One region of the Streptomyces sp. B1I3 genome, then DNA from elsewhere that is predicted to be linked to it. Evidence: riboswitches for the same ligand, from Rfam matches in the RefSeq annotation. Region 1 holds a riboswitch; each other region holds the start of a gene.
The links. A riboswitch is a leader RNA that binds a small molecule or an ion and turns the genes downstream of it on or off. The one in region 1 is predicted to bind cobalamin.
Positions count from the first base shown of each region.

Region 2: it holds a riboswitch for cobalamin, as region 1 does, so the genes downstream of both, QFZ58_RS03125 (ABC transporter substrate-binding protein) here and cobN (cobaltochelatase subunit CobN) in region 1, are expected to answer to the same signal.
Region 3: it holds a riboswitch for cobalamin, as region 1 does, so the genes downstream of both, QFZ58_RS12680 (ribonucleoside-diphosphate reductase subunit alpha) here and cobN (cobaltochelatase subunit CobN) in region 1, are expected to answer to the same signal.
Region 4: it holds a riboswitch for cobalamin, as region 1 does, so the genes downstream of both, QFZ58_RS28035 (cobalamin biosynthesis protein) here and cobN (cobaltochelatase subunit CobN) in region 1, are expected to answer to the same signal.

Region 1 covers NZ_JAUSYD010000001.1:3,858,063-3,862,377, forward strand. The annotation lists gene cobN (cobaltochelatase subunit CobN) at 1-2,185, opposite strand, end outside; cobalamin riboswitch at 2,249-2,390, opposite strand; gene QFZ58_RS17705 (cobalamin biosynthesis protein CobG) at 2,505-3,830, shown strand; gene QFZ58_RS17710 (precorrin-8X methylmutase) at 3,892-4,315, shown strand, end outside.
Region 2 covers NZ_JAUSYD010000001.1:617,744-622,058, reverse strand. The annotation lists gene QFZ58_RS03130 (acyl-CoA dehydrogenase) at 1-1,855, shown strand, start outside; cobalamin riboswitch at 2,234-2,421, shown strand; gene QFZ58_RS03125 (ABC transporter substrate-binding protein) at 2,452-3,525, shown strand; gene QFZ58_RS03120 (iron ABC transporter permease) at 3,711-4,315, shown strand, end outside.
Region 3 covers NZ_JAUSYD010000001.1:2,808,388-2,812,702, forward strand. The annotation lists gene QFZ58_RS12670 (DUF3311 domain-containing protein) at 47-301, shown strand; gene mctP (monocarboxylate uptake permease MctP) at 298-1,932, shown strand; cobalamin riboswitch at 2,228-2,359, shown strand; gene QFZ58_RS12680 (ribonucleoside-diphosphate reductase subunit alpha) at 2,497-4,315, shown strand, end outside.
Region 4 covers NZ_JAUSYD010000001.1:6,172,950-6,177,264, forward strand. The annotation lists gene QFZ58_RS28030 (cobyric acid synthase) at 1-982, opposite strand, end outside; gene QFZ58_RS28035 (cobalamin biosynthesis protein) at 979-1,926, opposite strand; cobalamin riboswitch at 2,055-2,185, opposite strand; gene QFZ58_RS28040 (hypothetical protein) at 2,337-2,558, opposite strand; gene QFZ58_RS28045 (inorganic phosphate transporter) at 2,570-3,832, opposite strand; gene QFZ58_RS28050 (class II aldolase/adducin family protein) at 4,142-4,315, shown strand, end outside.

The DNA of each region.
Region 1 (4,315 bases):
CGAGCGCGCGGGCCTGCTCCTCGGTCTCGTCGGCGGCGGTGCGGGTGGCCGCCGACTCGTCCAGGCCGAGCGCCTCGCGCAGTCCGGGCAGCGAGGCCGTACCGCCCCAGATCTGGCGGGCGCGCAGGACGGCGAGGACCAGGTTGACGCGGTCCTTCCCAGCCGGGGCGCTGCCCAGGACGTGCAGCCCGTCGCGGATCTGGACGTCCTTGATCTCACAGAGCCAGCCGTCGAGATGCATGATGAACTCGTCGAAGCCCTCGTCCTCCGGCCGGTCCTCGAGCCCCAGGTCGTGGTCGAGCTTCGCGGCCTGGATGAGGGTCCAGATCTGGGCACGGACCGCCGGGAGCTTGGCCGGGTCCATGGCGGCGATCTGGGCGTGCTCGTCCAGGAGTTGTTCGAGGCGGGCGATGTCGCCGTAGCTGTCGGCGCGGGCCATCGGCGGTACGAGGTGGTCGACGAGCGTGGCGTGCACCCGGCGCTTGGCCTGTGTGCCCTCGCCCGGGTCGTTGACCAGGAACGGGTAGACAAGCGGCAGGTCGCCCAGCGCGGCGTCGGGTCCGCAGGCGGCGGACAGGCCGGCGTTCTTGCCGGGCAGCCACTCCAGGTTGCCGTGCTTGCCGAGGTGGATCATCGCGTCGGCGCCGAAGCCGTTGTCGTCGGCGGACGCGGCGATCCAGCGGTAGGCGGCCAGGTAGTGGTGCGAGGGCGGCAGATCGGGATCGTGGTAGATCGCGATCGGGTTCTCGCCGAAGCCGCGCGGCGGCTGGATGAGGATCAGCAGGTTGCCCCGGCGCAGGGCGGCGAGCACGATGTCGCCCTCCGGGTTGCGGGACCGGTCGAGGAACATCTCGCCGGGGGCTGGCCCCCAGTGCTCCTCGACGGCCTCGCGCAGTTCTGCCGGCAGCGTGGCGAACCAGCGGCGGTAGTCGGCGGCCGGGATGCGGACCGGGTTGCGGGCCAGCTGCTCTTCGGTGAGCCACTCCTGGTCGTGGCCACCGGCCTCGATGAGGGCGTAGATCAGCTCGTCGCCGTCCCCGGAGACCAGTCCCGGGATCTCTTCCACGGGACCGAAGTCGTAGCCCTCGGCCCGGAGCCTGCGCAGCAGGGCGACGGCACTGGCGGGGGTGTCGAGGCCGACCGCGTTGCCGATGCGGGAGTGCTTGGTCGGGTACGCGGACAGCACCAGCGCGATCCGCTTCTCGGCGGCCGGGATGTGGCGGAGCCGTGCGTGGCGTACGGCGATTCCGGCGACCCGGGCGGCCCGCTCGGGGTCGGCGACGTACGCGGGCAGGCCGTCCTCGTCGATCTCCTTGAAGGAGAACGGCACGGTGATGAGGCGGCCGTCGAACTCGGGGACGGCGATCTGGGTGGCCGCGTCCAGCGGCGAGACGCCCTCGTCGTTCTCCTCCCACGCGGCGCGCGGGCTGGTCAGGCACAGCGCCTGGAGGACGGGCACGTCCAGGCCGGTGAGGGCGCCCGCGTCCCAGGACTCGTCGTCACCGCCTGCCGAAGCGGTGGCGGGTTTCGTCCCGCCCGCGGCGAGGACCGTCGTCACGATGGCGTCGGCGGCGCGGAGTTCGTCGATGAGTTCGGGTTCGGGCGTGCGGAGCGAGGCGACGTACAGCGGGAGGGGGCGGGCGCCCGCGTCCTCCACGGCCGTGCAGAGCGCCTCGACGAAGGCGGTGTTCCCGCTCATGTGGTGCGCACGGTAGTAGAGCACCGCGACGGTCGGGCCGGTGACGTCCCGGGCCGTGCGCTCCAGCGGGCCCCAGGCGGGGGCCGGGGCGGGCGACTCGAAGCCGTGGCCGGTGAGCAGCACCGTGTCGGAGAGGAACCGGGCCAGCTGCTCCAGATTGGCCGGACCGCCGTGCGCGAGGTAGGCGTGCGCCTCGGCCGCGATACCGATGGGCACGGTGGAGGCGGCCATCAGCTGGGCGTCGGGGGCCTGTTCACCGGTGAGTACGACGACGGGCCGGCCGGTGGCGAGGACGTGGTCGAGCCCCTCCTGCCAGGCGCGGACACCACCGAGGAGCCGCACGACGACGAGATCCGTGCCCTCCAGGAGCTGCGGCAGGTCCTCGACGGAGAGCCGGGACGGGTTCGCGTAGCGGAAGCCGACCGGGCCGCCGGAGGCACGGGCGCTGAGCAGGTCGGTGTCGGACGTCGACAGGAGCAGGATCATGCGGCGTCAGTCCTTCCCCGGGGTGTCCACGCCCCGGGCGGTGTCGGATTGGGGTCCTGGCCGGGCCGGGACCTCGGGGATGGGAGTTCCTGACTCGCACGGCCGGATGGCCGGGCTCACAGTGGCGGGACCGCGCCGGAATCTCACCGGGCTTCCTCCCATGTCGCCGTATGGCGATGGCGGACCCAACGGACCGCCGCTAGGCATAGTAGGCGGCGGGTGGGGGGTCCTGACCAGACGGCCCCCGCCCCTGCCGGGACCGCGGGCGGTGTCCCGTACGTCACAGTGACCGTAGGGGTGCGCTCCGGTCACGGTCGGTATGCTCGCCGCCATGTCCGCCTCCCCCCTTCCACCCCGGTCTCCGGGCGATGCGTGCGCCCGGAGCAGCGGTGACGCGTGCCCCGGCGCACTGCGTCTGCACCGGGCGGACGACGGTGCGCTGGCGCGTATCCGCATACCCGGCGGCATTCTGACGATCCGTCAGGCAGATGCCCTGCGGCAGGTCGCCGAGCGATTCGGTGACGGTGAGTTGCATCTCACCTCCCGCGGGAACGTGCAGGTGCGCGGGCTCCCCGCGGACTGCGGCGCGGAGCTTGCCGGGCTGCTCGGACGGGCCGGACTACTGCCCTCCGCACGCCACGAGCGGGTACGCAACGTGGTGGCGTCCCCCCTCTCCGGGCTGGACGGCCTCGGGGCCGCCGACGTCGGACCGTGGCTGACCGGACTGGACCGTCTCCTCTGCGCGAGCGACCGGCTGACGGCGCTCTCCGGGCGCTTCCTCTTCGCCCTCGACGACGGCCGCGGCGATGTCGACGCCCTCGGCGCCGACCTCGCCCTCCTGGGCCGCGGCGACGGCAGCGCGCTGCTGCGCGTCGGCGACACGGACGCCGTCCTGCGTGTACCCGCCTCCGACGCGCCCCGCGCCGCGCTCCTCGCCGCCGGAGCCTTCCTGGACGCGGCCCGGGACACCGGCGCCTGGCGGACGAAGGACCTGCCGGGTGAGGTGGCGTCCGCGCTCCCCGACGACGTGCTGCGACGGCTCGGGCAGGCCGGCATCGCCGTCGCCCCCGGGTCCCACCCCCGCCCTCCCGAAGCTCTGCGCCCGGCTACCGGACGCCTCCCGGGCAGCCGCGGCGAGGCCGCGCTGTCCGTCGGCGTACCGCTGGGACGGCTGAACCCGGCGCAGTGGCGCCTCCTGTCGAGCGCCGGCGGACTCCGGCTCACCCCATGGCGCGGAGCCGTCGTCACCGGAATCGCTCCCCACCGCGCGGACAGCCTGCTCGGCGCCCTCACGGAGGCCGGACTGATCACCGGGCCCGGCTCCCCGTGGGCCGGTGTCGGCGCCTGCGTCGGGCAGCCCGGCTGCGCGAAGTCACTGGCCGACGTGCGGGCCGATGCGGGGGCCGCCGTCGGGCCGGCCGGGCGGCTCCCTGTGTACTGGTCCGGCTGTGAACGCCGGTGCGGCCATCCGCACGGGGAGTGGATCGACGTGGTCGCCACCCCGGACGGACACCGGATCTCCCATGTACGGGGGGATCGGACCACCGCGACGTCCACGGTCCGGGACGACCCGGCCGCGCTCGCCGCGGCCGTGGCGGCGGCCCGGGGCACGCACACCGCGGCGCCCCGGGGCACGCACACCTGACCACCACGACCACCTCCTGTACGACCTGTTCGACCTGTTCGACGAAGAAAGCGACAGCACTGTGCATCAGTACGAGAAGGACGGACCGGCGATCTACCGCCAGTCCTTCGCCACCATCCGCGCGGAAGCGGATCTGGCAGGGCTGCCCGCCGACGTGAGCCAGGTCGCCGTCCGCATGATCCACGCCTGCGGCATGGTCGACCTCGTGCGCGATCTCGCCTTCTCGCCGAACGCCGTGGCCGACGCCCGCGCGGCGCTGCGGTCCGGTGCGCCCATCCTCTGCGACGTCGCCATGGTCGCCAGCGGGGTCACCCGCAAGCGGCTGCCGGCGGACAACGAGGTGATCTGCACCCTGTCGGACCCCGCCGTCCCCGAGCTGGCCGCGGAGCTCGGCACCACGCGCAGCGCCGCCGCCCTCGAGCTGTGGCGGGACCGGATGGAGGGTGCGGTCGTCGCCGTCGGCAACGCCCCCACCGCGCTGTTCC
Region 2 (4,315 bases), 3.2 Mb from region 1:
CACCGCCGATCTGCTGACCGGCGTCCTCCTCGGCCCGGCACACCCCCGTGAGCACGGGTTCTGGCAGCGGCTGATCAGCACAGAACCGTTCCGCCGCCCCGCCGGCGGAACGCCCGAGGAGAGGCTGGATCTCGCCTATGAACGACTGCGGATCCTCAACCGCTCGCTCGACAACGGAGCACGTCTCGCCGCCGACCCGCGCGCCCTCGCCGCGCTGCACGAATGGCTCGGGCCGGTCGACCCCGCGCTCACCACCGTCGCGGGCATCCACTACAACCTGTTCCTCGGCAGCATCCTCGACCACGATGTGGTCGGTCACCGCGATCTGTCGGACTACCTGGCGATGCGCCGGATCGGGACCTTCCTCTGTACGGAGGTGGCGCACGGCAACGACGCGGCGGCCATGGAGACCACCGCGACGTACCACCCCGCACGGGACGGCTTCGTCCTGCACACCCCGCACGCGGGGGCGCAGAAGTTCATGCCCAACACCAGCCCGGCGGGCGGGGCCAAGTCCGGGCTGGTCGCGGCGCGGCTGATGGCCGACGGCACGGACCACGGGATCCGGCTCTTCCTCGTGCCGCTCACCGACGACGTACAGGCCCTGCCCGGTGTCCGGGTCCGCCGGCTGCCGGCCCGGATGGGCAGCCCGGTGGACCATTGCCTCACGTCGTTCGACCAGCTGTTCGTGGCGCGGGACGCGCTGCTGGGAGCGCGTGAGGAGGACGCCGGCACGGGGATGTTCACCAGTACTCCAGGCGGGCGCCGGCGCCGCTTCCTGACCTCCATCGGCCGGGTCACCTCCGGCAGGATCTCCATGAGCGCATGCGCGGCGGGCACGGCCCGCGCGACACTGGCGGTCGCGGTCCGCTACGGCGGTCACCGGATGGTCTCCGGGCCCCGGGGCACGCGTCCCGTCCCGGTCAACGCCCACCGCACGCACCACGGGCCACTCGCCTCGGCCATGGCGACGGTCTTCGCCATGAGCCTGCTCCACCGCCGGGTACTCGACCGGTGGGAGGGCTGTGGCGAGGAGAGCAGGGCAGAGGCGGAGCGGCTGGTCGCGGTCGCCAAGGGGTGGATCACCTGGCAGGCCCGCGCCGTCATCGTCCAGTGCCGCGAACGCTGCGGAGCCCAGGCGTTGCTGGAGAACAACGGCATGACGGAACTGGTCACCGGGGTGGAAGGCGCCATCACGGCGGAGGGCGACAACCTCGCCCTGCACGCCAAGGCCGCGGCCGACATGCTCCTCGCCGGGATCGACGCCACCGCGGCCGGTCCGCGGGGTGCCCGGCCCGGGCCGGGGCCGGATGCTGCACCCGCCGCCACGGGGGACCTGGCCGACCCGGGCTTCCTCGGCGCACTGCTCACCGCCGTGCAGGGCATCTGGTTCGAGCGGGCCCGGCAGCGCATGCTGCGGGCCGCTGACAAGGACACACTCGGGCGGTGGAACGCGGCCGCCGGGCCCGCCCTGCGCGCGGTCGAGGCGCACGCCTACCGGGAAGCGGCCGAGGCGTACGCCCAGGCCCGCGCCGCGCTGCCCGAAGGGGCCGCGCGCGAACGGCTGGCGGAGCTGGAGCGGCTGTTCGCCGTCGAGTGGGTGGCCCGCAACAGTGGCGATCTGCTGGCCGCCGGCCTGCTGACCCGCGATCAGGTCGACGCCCTGCCCGAGGCCACCGAGGAGCTGATCGCGGCGGTCGCCGCGCACGCCCGCGAACTGGCCGACTCCTTCGCCCTGCCCCATGAACTGCTCGCCGACTGGCCGATCGCGGGGCCCGGCTACGCCGACGCCTACGACGACCCCGACGCCCCCTGGCACGGCCGCCCCGCAGGCTCCCCGCAGGACGCGCGGTGAACGGCGGACGGTACGCGCGTACAGGCGGAGGCCCGAACCGAGCGGACCCGGGCACAGAGGGACCCGTACCGGGCGCCGAGAAACCCGTCCCGGGCACCGGGGGCCGCGTACAGGGCACCAGGAATCCCGTTCCGGGCACCGAGAGACGCGGAACGTGCCGTGCCGGTGTACGCGAGGCCCTCGAAGTCCTCGCACTGCGGGCGGTCCTGACGGTGTACTGGGGCACGGTCTCCTTGCTCGCCCGCCGGCGCCGCACACCGCAGGCCGAGGTCGGCGAATCGGTTCACCGCAAGCGCTGACCGGCCGGACGGCCGGTGCGGCGGGGGATGCCCTCCCCGCCGTACCGGCCTCAGGCCCGCAAGCCCTCGCCGGACTGCGTGATAGCTTGCAGACGCCAGTCACACTCCACGTGGAGTCAGGGAATCCGGTGAGAATCCGGAGCTGACGCGCAGCGGTGAGGGGGACGGGCGGGGCCACGGCCACTGGGACACCCTCGGGTGCCCCGGGAAGGCGCTCCGTCCGGACGAACCCGAGTCCGAAGACCTGCTGGCACCCGTTCCCCCGCCGGGGGGCGGACTCCGTACCGGGCTCCGCGCATGAGCCCTGAGACGCAAAGGGACTCCGTGCCGCCCATAGCCAGCACCGTACGCCGAACCGCCCTGTTCACCGCCGGGCTCGCCCTGCTGACCGCGTGCGGGCCGGGCAGCGGCGGACCGTCGGCCGGAGCCGGCCGGGACGGCGGCGCCGGCTACCCGGTGGAGCTGGAGAACTGCGGCCGGACGGTGACGGTCGAGAGGGCCCCGGACCGCGCGGTCTCCCTGGACCAGGGATCGACGGAGATCCTGCTCTCCCTGGGCCTCGGCGACCGGTTGGCCGGCACCGCCACCTGGACCGACCCGGTGATGAAGGGTCTGGAGAAGGCCGGCGCGAAGGTCCCCCGCATCGCGGAGAACCGCCCCTCCTTCGAGAAGGTCCTCGACAAGGAACCCGATTTTGTCAGTGCCTCGTTCGAATCGACGCTCGGCAAAGGCGGCGTCGCGCCCCGCGAGCAGTTCGAGGGGCTCGGAGTGCCGACCTACGTGTCGCCCGCCGACTGTGCGGCGAAGGACAACACGGGCAGCGGTGACGGCTCCCGTACGAGACCCCTGACCATGGACAGCGTCTACGCCGAAGTGCACGACCTCGCCCGGGTGTTCGGAGTGAAGGAGAAGGGCGACGAGCTCGTCGCCGGCCTCCGGGACCGTGTCGGCAGGGCGACCGCGGGCATCGACGCCTCCCACGCCACGCTGCTCTACTGGTTCGCCAACTCCGAGGCGCCGTACATGGCGGGATGCTGCGGAGCCCCCGGCATCATCACCGGAGAACTCGGGGCGAAGAACGTCTTCGACGACACCCACGAGGAGTGGCCCCAGATCAACTGGGAGACCGTCGCGGACCGCAACCCCGACGTCCTGGTCATCGGTGACCTCACCCGGCAGTCGCAGACCGCCGAAAGCGCCGAGAAGAAGATCGAGTTCCTGGAGTCCAACCCCGCCACGAAGAACATGGACGCCGTCCGGCACAAGCGGTACGTGCTGCTCAGCGGCCAGGCCATGAACCCGACCGTCCGGACCGTCGAGGGCGTGGAGCGCGTCGCCGCCGGACTGCGCTCCTTCGGGCTCGCGGGGTGACGGACACCGAACGCGTCCCGGGCACGGGACCGCGCGGGGAACCGGCCCCCGGCCACCGCGCGACCGAGGCCGGGCGCCGCCCCGCGGACACCGTGACCGGCCCCGCCCGCCGTGCTGTTCCGGACCGCCCTGTGGTTCCGGCCCTCCGTGCTGTTCCGGCCCTTCGTGCGACGGGTGCCCGAGTCCTGCGGGGCGGCCTCCTGTGGAGCGGCGGGGCAGCCCTGCTGCTCCTGTCGGTCGCGGTCGCCGTCACGATCGGGCCCGCCCGTATCTCCGTCCCGGACGTCTGGTCCGCGGTGGCCGCCCACCTCGGTCCCGGCGACTCACGGCTCTCCCCGATCCGGGACGGCATCATCTGGAACCTGCGCATGCCCCGCACCCTGCTCGCAGCGGTGTGCGGAGGGGGCCTCGCCGTCTGCGGCACCGTGATGCAGTCCCTGCTGCGCAACCCGCTCGCCGACCCCTTCGTCCTCGGCGTCTCCTCCGGGGCGTCCACCGGCGCCGTCGCGGTGGTGGTCCTCGGCGTCGGCGGCGGCGCGGTGCCGATCTCGGCGGGAGCCTTCGCCGGAGCACTGTGCTCGTTCGCCCTCGTGCTGTTGCTCAGCCACACACTCGGCGGGACGACCGACCGGGTCGTCCTCTCCGGTGTGGCGGCCATGCAGCTCTTCTCCGCCCTCACCTCCTTCGTCGTCATGACCGCCGCCGACGCCGAGCAGACCCGGGGCGTGCTGTTCTGGCTGCTCGGCTCCCTCAGCGGGGTGGGGTGGACAGATGTGTGGCTCTGTTCCGC
Region 3 (4,315 bases), 1.0 Mb from region 1:
TCCTGCGCATTACAACAGGTGATCAGCGAGGGGACGGAGTCGCCATATGTCAGAAGATACCGATACGAAGCCACCGACCGTGACACCCGCGAGGGTGGTCATCGCGCTCTGCCTGATCGCGCCGTTCGTGGCGATGCTCTGGGTGAGTTCGTACGCGAAGGTCGAACCGACCTTCATCGGCATTCCGTTCTTCTACTGGTACCAGATGCTCTGGGTGCTCATCTCGACCGCACTCACCATGATCGCGTACAAGCTGTGGCAGCGTGACCAGCGCTCCCGCAAGGGGGGTGCGTCAGCATGAAGGACGGCGTGAACGGCGTCGCTCTCGCCGTGTTCATCTTCTTCTTCCTGGCCGTCACGGTCGTCGGCTTCATGGCCGCGCGCTGGCGCAAGGCCGAGACCGAGGCCACCCTCGACGAGTGGGGCCTGGGCGGACGGTCGTTCGGCACCTGGGTCACCTGGTTCCTGCTCGGCGGCGACCTCTACACCGCGTACACGTTCGTCGCCGTGCCCGCGGCTATCTACGCGGCCGGAGCGGCGGGCTTCTTCGCCGTCCCGTACACCATCCTCATCTACCCGCTGATCTTCACCTTCCTGCCGCGGCTCTGGTCCGTCTCGCACAAGCACGGCTACGTGACCACCTCGGACTTCGTCCGCGGCCGGTTCGGCTCGAAGGGGCTGTCGCTGGCGATCGCCCTCACCGGCATCCTCGCCACGATGCCGTACATCGCGCTGCAACTGGTCGGCATCCAGGCCGTGCTCGACGTCATGGGCGTCGGCGGCGGTGAGAACACGCACTGGTTCGTCAAGGACCTGCCGCTCCTCATCGCGTTCGCCGTCCTCGCCGCTTACACCTACTCGTCGGGGCTGCGCGCACCCGCGCTCATCGCCTTCGTCAAGGACGGCCTGATCTATCTGGTCATCGCGGTGGCGATCATCTACATCCCGATCAAGCTCGGCGGCTTCGACGACATATTCGCCAAGGCGGGAGAGGCGTTCTCGCAGACGAGTGAGGCCACGGGCAAGCCACGCGGCGCCATCGTCCCGGGCGAGATGGGGCAGTGGGGTTACGCCACACTCGCCCTGGGCTCCGCACTCGCGCTCTTCATGTACCCCCACTCGATCACGGCGACGCTCTCCAGCCGCAGCCGCGAGGTCATCCGGCGCAACACCACGATCCTGCCGCTGTACTCGCTGATGCTGGGTCTGCTGGCGCTGCTCGGATTCATGGCGATCGCGGCCGGGATCAAGGTGGACAACGGCCAGCTCGCCATCCCGCAGCTGTTCGAGGACATGTTCCCCGACTGGTTCGCGGGGGTGGCCTTCGCCGCCATCGGCATCGGAGCCCTGGTGCCTGCCGCGATCATGTCGATCGCCGCGGCGAACCTGTTCACCCGCAACATCTACAAGGACTTCATCAAGCCGGACGCGACACCCGCGCAGGAGACCAAGGTCTCCAAGCTGGTGTCGCTCCTGGTCAAGGTGGGTGCGCTCGCCTTCGTCCTCACCATGGACAAGACGGTCGCCATCAACTTCCAGCTGCTGGGCGGTATCTGGATCCTCCAGACGATGCCGGCCCTGGTCGGCGGCCTGTTCACCCGCTGGTTCCACCGCTGGGCCCTGATCGCGGGCTGGGCGGTCGGCATGATCTACGGCACGGTGGCCGCGTACGGGGTGGCCAGCCCGACGCAGAAGCACTTCGGCGGATCCTCGAAGGAGATCCCGGGTATCGGCGAGATCGGTTACATCGGCCTCACCGCGTTCGTGCTCAACGTGATCGTGGTCGTCGTCCTCACGTTCGTGCTGAACGCCGTGAAGGCACCGGCCGGTGTGGACGAGACCTCCCCGTCCGACTACACCGCGGATGTGGGCGACCCGGGCGTGCAGGCGGAGCTCCCGCCGGCCACGGTGGGCTCCCCCGCGGGTCACTGACACCCCGCCTGCCCGAGCCGCCACGCCCCACCGCACCGGGGCGTGGCGGCTCAGGCGTTTCCGGGCCCTTCGCCACCCCGGGCCACGGCCGCCGGGCGCGCCCCACCCGGGCCAGGACGCCCGGAAAAGCAGGTACGCCGCACACGCCGGTTGCGGCGGACTGCCGCGCCTCGGCTTCGCACGGGCTCCGGAACGGAACCGGGAGCCACTGCCGGGTCCTTCGCTGCTGACGTTCCGTCTGGAGCTCTGACCCGTCACGACACAACATGTGGGGGCTGCCTCAGCAGGCGGCCCCCACATGTATGCTCGTGCTCGCTGTCGCCGCAGGGGAATCCGGTGCGAATCCGGAACTGTCCCGCAACGGTGTGACCGGCGTGCCCCCGCGCACCCGGAAGTCCGAAGACCTGCCGACGGTGCGTCCGGTTCGACCGATCCGGACGCCGAGACGTCCGGGCCCCGCGGAGGGCCGGTGGACGCCGTGCGGAGTGCTGTCCGTTCCCCGGGCACCGCCCTGTCGGCTGCCCCGCTCCCGCCGGCCCCGAGCCGAGCGAGGGATAGCCCCACGTGACCATCGCGCCAGCCGATCCGGTTTCAGCCACCGCGTCAGCCGAGTCCACGCACGCCACGACCGACGGGCCGGGGACCGCACTGCTGCGGACGCTGACCGATCTCACCGTCGATCTGCCCGACACCGACCCCGGTCGGGTCGCCGCCGCCGCGCTGCGTGGCCGCAGCGCCCGGTCGGACGAGGCCGAGCTGTGCGCACTGGCGACCGAGGCCGCGGCGGGTCTGATCTCCGAGGACCCGGCCTACTCCCGGCTCGCCGCCCGGCTCCTCACCCGTTCCGTCGCGGACGAGGCCGCGGGCCAGGGCGCGGTCTCCTTCTCCGCCTCGATCGCCGTGGGGCACCGTGAGGGTCTGATCGCGGACCGCACAGCCTCGTTCGTGGCCCTGCACGCGGCGCGGCTCGACGCCCTGGTCGAACAGTCCCTCGCGGACGGTGCCGACGACCGGTTCGGCTACTTCGGGCTGCGGACGCTGCACAGCCGCTACCTGCTGCGCCACCCGCTCACCCGGCAGGTCATCGAGACCCCGCAGCACTTCATGCTCCGCGTCGCGGCCGGTCTCGCCGAGGACGAGTCGCCGCGGGCGCTGGACGAGGTCGCCGCGCTGTACGGGCTGATGAGCCGGCTGGACTACCTGCCCTCCTCCCCCACGCTCTTCAACTCCGGCACCCGGCACCCGCAGATGTCCTCCTGCTACCTGCTCGACTCGCCGAAGGACGAGCTGGACTCGATCTACGACCGCTACCACCAGGTGGCCCGGCTCTCCAAGCACGCGGGCGGCATCGGCCTCTCCTACTCCCGTATCCGTGCCCGCGGCTCGCTCATCCGCGGCACCAACGGGCACTCCAACGGCATCGTGCCGTTCCTGAAGACGCTCGACGCCTCGGTGGCCGCGGTGAACCAGGGCGGCCGCCGCAAGGGCGCGGCCGCCGTCTACCTGGAGACCTGGCACGCGGACGTCGAGGAGTTCCTGGAGCTGCGCGACAACACGGGCGAGGACCAGCGGCGTACGCACAACCTGAACCTTGCGCACTGGATCCCGGACGAGTTCATGCGCCGCGTCGACGCGGACACCGAATGGTCGCTGTTCTCCCCGGCCGACGTGCCCGAACTGGTGGACCTGTGGGGCGACGAGTTCGACGCCGCCTACCGTGCGGCGGAGGCGAAGGCCCTCGCCCGCAGGACGATGCCGGCGCGGGAGCTCTACGGCCGGATGATGCGGACGCTCGCGCAGACGGGCCAGGGCTGGATGACGTTCAAGGACGCCGCCAACCGCACCGCGAACCAGACCGCCGAGCCGGGCCGGGTGGTGCACTCGTCGAACCTGTGCACCGAGATCCTGGAGGTCACCGACGACGGTGAGACGGCGGTCTGCAACCTGGGCTCCGTCAACCTCGGCGCGTTCGTCGACGGGGGGACGATGGACTGGGAGCGGCTGGACGCCACCGTCCGTACCGCCGTGACGTTCCTCGACCGGGTCGTGGACATCAACTTCTACCCCACCGAGCAGGCCGGCCGGTCCAACGCCCGGTGGCGCCCGGTGGGCCTGGGCGCGATGGGTCTGCAGGACGTCTTCTTCCAGCTCCGGCTGCCGTTCGACTCCCCCGAGGCCCGTGCGCTGTCCACCCGGATCTCCGAGCGGATCATGCTCGCCGCCTACGAGGCGTCGTGCGACCTCGCCGAGCGGTCGGGCCCCCTCCCGGCCTGGTCGCAGACCCGCGCCGCCCGCGGTGTGCTGCACCCGGACCACTACGGCACCGAGCTGAACTGGCCGGAGCGCTGGGACGCCCTGCGGGCCCGCGTCGCGAAGAGCGGGA
Region 4 (4,315 bases), 2.3 Mb from region 1:
GCAGCGCCTCGGCCAGCCCCCGCTCGCGCAGCCACGCCAGAGCCTTCACCGTGCCCCGGGTACCGGGCACGACCACCAGGTCCGCGTCCGTGAGCTCCTCCGCCCGGTCCACGAACCGCACCACCACACCCGGCTCCGCCGCCAGCGCGTCGACGTCCGTGAAGTTCGACATCAGCGGCACGGCACACACCGCGACCCGCAGCACGTCCTGACCGTGCGGCGGCGCGACGACCGACTCCCGCACGGCACCGCGCATCGACACGCGCAGCCCGTCCTCCTCGTCGATGCCCAGCCCGTGCGCGTACGGCAGCACCCCGTACGTACGGCGCCCCGTGAGCCCGTACAGCATGTCCAGACCCGGCTCCAGCAGCGAGACGTCGCCCCTGAACTTGTTCACCAGGTAGCCGGCGATCAGCGACTGGTCCTCGGCGCTCAGCAGAGCCGTCGTGCCGAAGAACGACGCGAAGACGCCTCCGCGGTCGATGTCCCCGACGACGAGAACGGGGAAGCGCGCCGCACGCGCGACGCCCATGTTCACGATGTCCGTGCGCCGCAGATTGATCTCCGCCGGGCTGCCCGCCCCCTCGCAGATCACGGCGTCGTACGCGCCGCGAAGCTGCTCCAGACAGTCCACGACCGTCCCGAACAGGGCCTCCTGGCGACCTCCGTGGTAACCGCGCGCACTCATCTCGCCGACCGGCTTCCCCATCAGGACGACCTGGCTCGACCGGTCGCCCCCCGGCTTGAGCAGCACGGGATTCATCAGCGCGGTCGGCTCCACGCGCGCGGCCTGCGCCTGCATGGCCTGCGCCCGCCCGATCTCCGCGCCCTCGCGGGTGACGAAGGAGTTCAGCGACATGTTCTGCGCCTTGAACGGCGCGACCTTTACCCCTCGGCGCGCCAGCCACCGGCAGATGCCGGCCGTGACGACGCTCTTGCCCGCGTCCGAGGTGGTTCCCGCGATCAGCAGCCCGCCGCTCATGCCCGACGCCTCCGTCCTCCGGCCAGCCGCACGGCGACGCACACGCCGAGGGCCAGCACACTCACCCGGCGCGACAGCCGCACCGCGCGTTCGATGTCCGCGGCCCGCACGTCCCGGCCGCTCTCCCCGTTGAGCACGGGCCGGTGCTCGACCCGGCCCCCGTAGGCGAGGGTCCCGCCGAGCCGTACGCCGAGCGCACCCGCGAACGCGGCCTCCACCGGGCCCGCGTTGGGGCTCGGGTGCCGGCCGGCGTCGGCCCGCCAGGCGTGTACGGCCTCGCGGGGCCGCCCTCCGGCCGCCACGGCGAGCGCGGCGGTGAGGCGGGCGCCCGGCCAGCCGGCCAGGTCGTCCAGCCGGGCCGAGGCCCAGCCGTAGCGCCGGTGACGCGGCGACCGGTGGCCGACCATGGCGTCCAGTGTGTTGACGGCCCGGAACCCGACCAGGCCGGGCACGCCACCCAGCGCGCCCCACACCAGGGCGCCCACCACGGCGTCGGAGGTGTTCTCGGCGACGGACTCGACCACCGCGCGGGCGATCTGCTGCCCGTCGAGTGCCTGAGGGTCGCGGCCGCACAGGTGCGGCAGCCGCTCCCGGGCCACGTCGATGTCGCCGGCGGCGAGGGCGCCCCCGATGGCACGGGCCTCGCGGCCCAGCGAGGTGCCCCCGACGACGGACCAGGTGGCGGCGGCGGTCAGTGCCACGGCGGCGGCCGGGCGGTCCCGTACGGCTCGCGCGGCCAGCGCCGCGGCACCCGCGGCGCCCCCGGCGCACACGAGCGCGTGCAGGGCGCCCCAGCCGCGGTGATCGCGCCACAGCCGGCTCTCCACGCCCGCCGCGGCCCGTCCGAACGCGGCGACGGGATGACCCCGTCGGGGATCACCGAGGAGCAGGTCGCCGATCAGACCGGCGGTGGCGCCGTACGCGAATATGCGGTCGGCTCGCACGGATCAGCCGGCCGTCGCGCCTCGAAGGGTCCCGGTGGCGGGTGGAACAGCGACCGACGCACGGCAGCCAGGCATGGCATATGTCCTCACTCAGGGTCCGCGCCCTGGTTCGACGTGACGGGCGACGAGAGTCTCCTGGCTTCCGGATCCACAGCTCCCCCGGCCTTCCGGTCCGCGGAGGCGGACCGTGACTTCCGTGTGGGGGACTGCTCCCCGGTGACAGTGGCGGGACCGCGCCGGATTCGCACCGGCTTCCTCTGCTGTCGCCGTACATGGCCACGGCAGTCCACCATGCCCCGCGAACGCCCGTCAACCTGCCGCTGACCTGCGAGGCTGCGGAGTGTCCGGACGCACATCGGGCCGGACACACACGTGGTGTGTCCGGCCCAGGGCGATCGGGTGCGGAAAGGTCAGGCGACGATCAGGTAGATCCCGTACGCGACCGCCGCCGCGCACAGCGCGAAGCAGGCGTACGCGCCGACGCGCGCCGGTGCTCCGGAGCCGGCGCTCCGCGCCGTCGGCGCCTGCTTGGCGAGACCGACGATGCCGACGGTGAAGAGGCCGACCAGTGCGACGGTGATCAGGAGGCTGACGCCGAAAACGGTGCCGAGGGCTGCCCAGTCGATGTTCATGCGATTCGTCCTTACACCGTGGCCGGTCGGGCCGGGTCGGCCGTGGTCACGGCCGACGGGGCCGGGGCCGGGATGGTGGTCTTGAGGTCCGGGACGGCCCCGCCGACGGGCGGCGGGCTGACGGCGGCGATGGCGGTGGTGACGACGCCCGCCGGTTCGGCGTCCGGCGCGTTGACGTTGGTGTGGTCGACCGGCTTGCGGCGGGACAGCCACCAGATGGCACCCGAGCCCGCGACGAGGAGCACCGCGACGACGCCCACGCCCCAGCCGCCCTGCTTGGTCAGGAACTCGGCGCCCGCGCCGACCAGGCCCGCGGCCGGCAGGGTCAGGCCCCAGGCGACGAACATCCGGGTGGCGGTGGACCAGCGGACCACGCCTCCCTTGCGTCCGAGGCCCGCGCCCATCACGGCGCCGGAGCAGGACTGGGTGGTGGAGAGGGAGAAGCCGAGGTGCGAGGAGGCCAGGATGACCGTGGCCGCGCTGGTCTGGGCGGCGAAGCCCTGCGGCGGCCTGAGCTCGGTGAGCCCGCTGCCCATGGTGCGGATGATGCGCCAGCCGCCGAGGTAGGTGCCGAGGGCGATGGCGACACCCGCGGCGCAGATGACCCAGACCGGCGGGTTGGAGCCGGGGGCGAGGACGCCGCCGGTGACCAGGGCCAGGGTGATGATGCCCATCGTCTTCTGCGCGTCGTTGGTGCCGTGGGCGAGGGAGACGAGACCGGCCGAGGCGATCTGCCCGGCCCGGTAGCCCTTGGCGGTCGACTTCAGCTGCGCCTCGTCGGTGATCTTCCGGTTGAGGCGGTACGTCAGCTTGGTGGCCAGCAGCGCGGCGAGACCGGCGACGAGGGGGGCGGCGATCGCGGGCAGCAGGACCTTGGTGACGACGGTGCCGCCGTCGATCGAGGACCAGCCGGCCGACATCACCGCGGCGCCGATCAGACCGCCGAAGAGTGCGTGGGAGGAACTGGACGGCAGGCCGACCAGCCAGGTCAGCAGGTTCCACAGGATGGCGCCGACGAGCGCCGCGAAGATGACCTCGGTTCTGAGGCCGTCCTCGTTGACGATCCCGCCCGAGATCGTCTTGGCGACCTCCACCGACAGGAAAGCGCCGACCAGGTTGAGGACGGCGGACATGGCCACCGCAGTCTTGGGTTTGAGGGCGCCGGTCGAGATGGTGGTGGCCATCGCGTTGGCGGTGTCATGGAAACCGTTCGTGAAATCGAACACTAGAGCTGTCACGATCACGATCGCGAGCAGCAGCGTGATGTGTTCCATTTACCCAGGCAATCGCTCGACGTCATTGGCACGTGGAACGTAAGCAACCTGGGTGAACGGAAGATGAACTGGGCAGGGCGGCGCGGTGACCCCATCCGTGCGGCGTCGTTCCGCTTGTGTGCGCACGAGGCGGCCGGGCCCTCCCGTGGCGGTGCGAGGACTGGTCTTTGCCGGGTGTTGGTGAACATATGGCGTGACCGATTCGCGGCGTTGAGGAGACTTAGCTCACTTCGTCCCCTCGGGGTGCCCGTGCTCCCCGGGTGGTCCGTGCCCGCCCGGCGGATCCGGGCGCGACCTAGGATCACCCGCATGAGCGACCGTGATCAGGACGCGATCGAACAGGCGTGGGACGCCGTCGTCGCGACGGCCCGCAGAACGGCGTCCGAGGGGCTGGTCGTCGGCACCTCGGGCAACGTCTCCGCACGGGTCGGCGAGATCGTCCTGGTCACCCCCAGCGCGGTGCACTACGACCGGCTGGGCCCC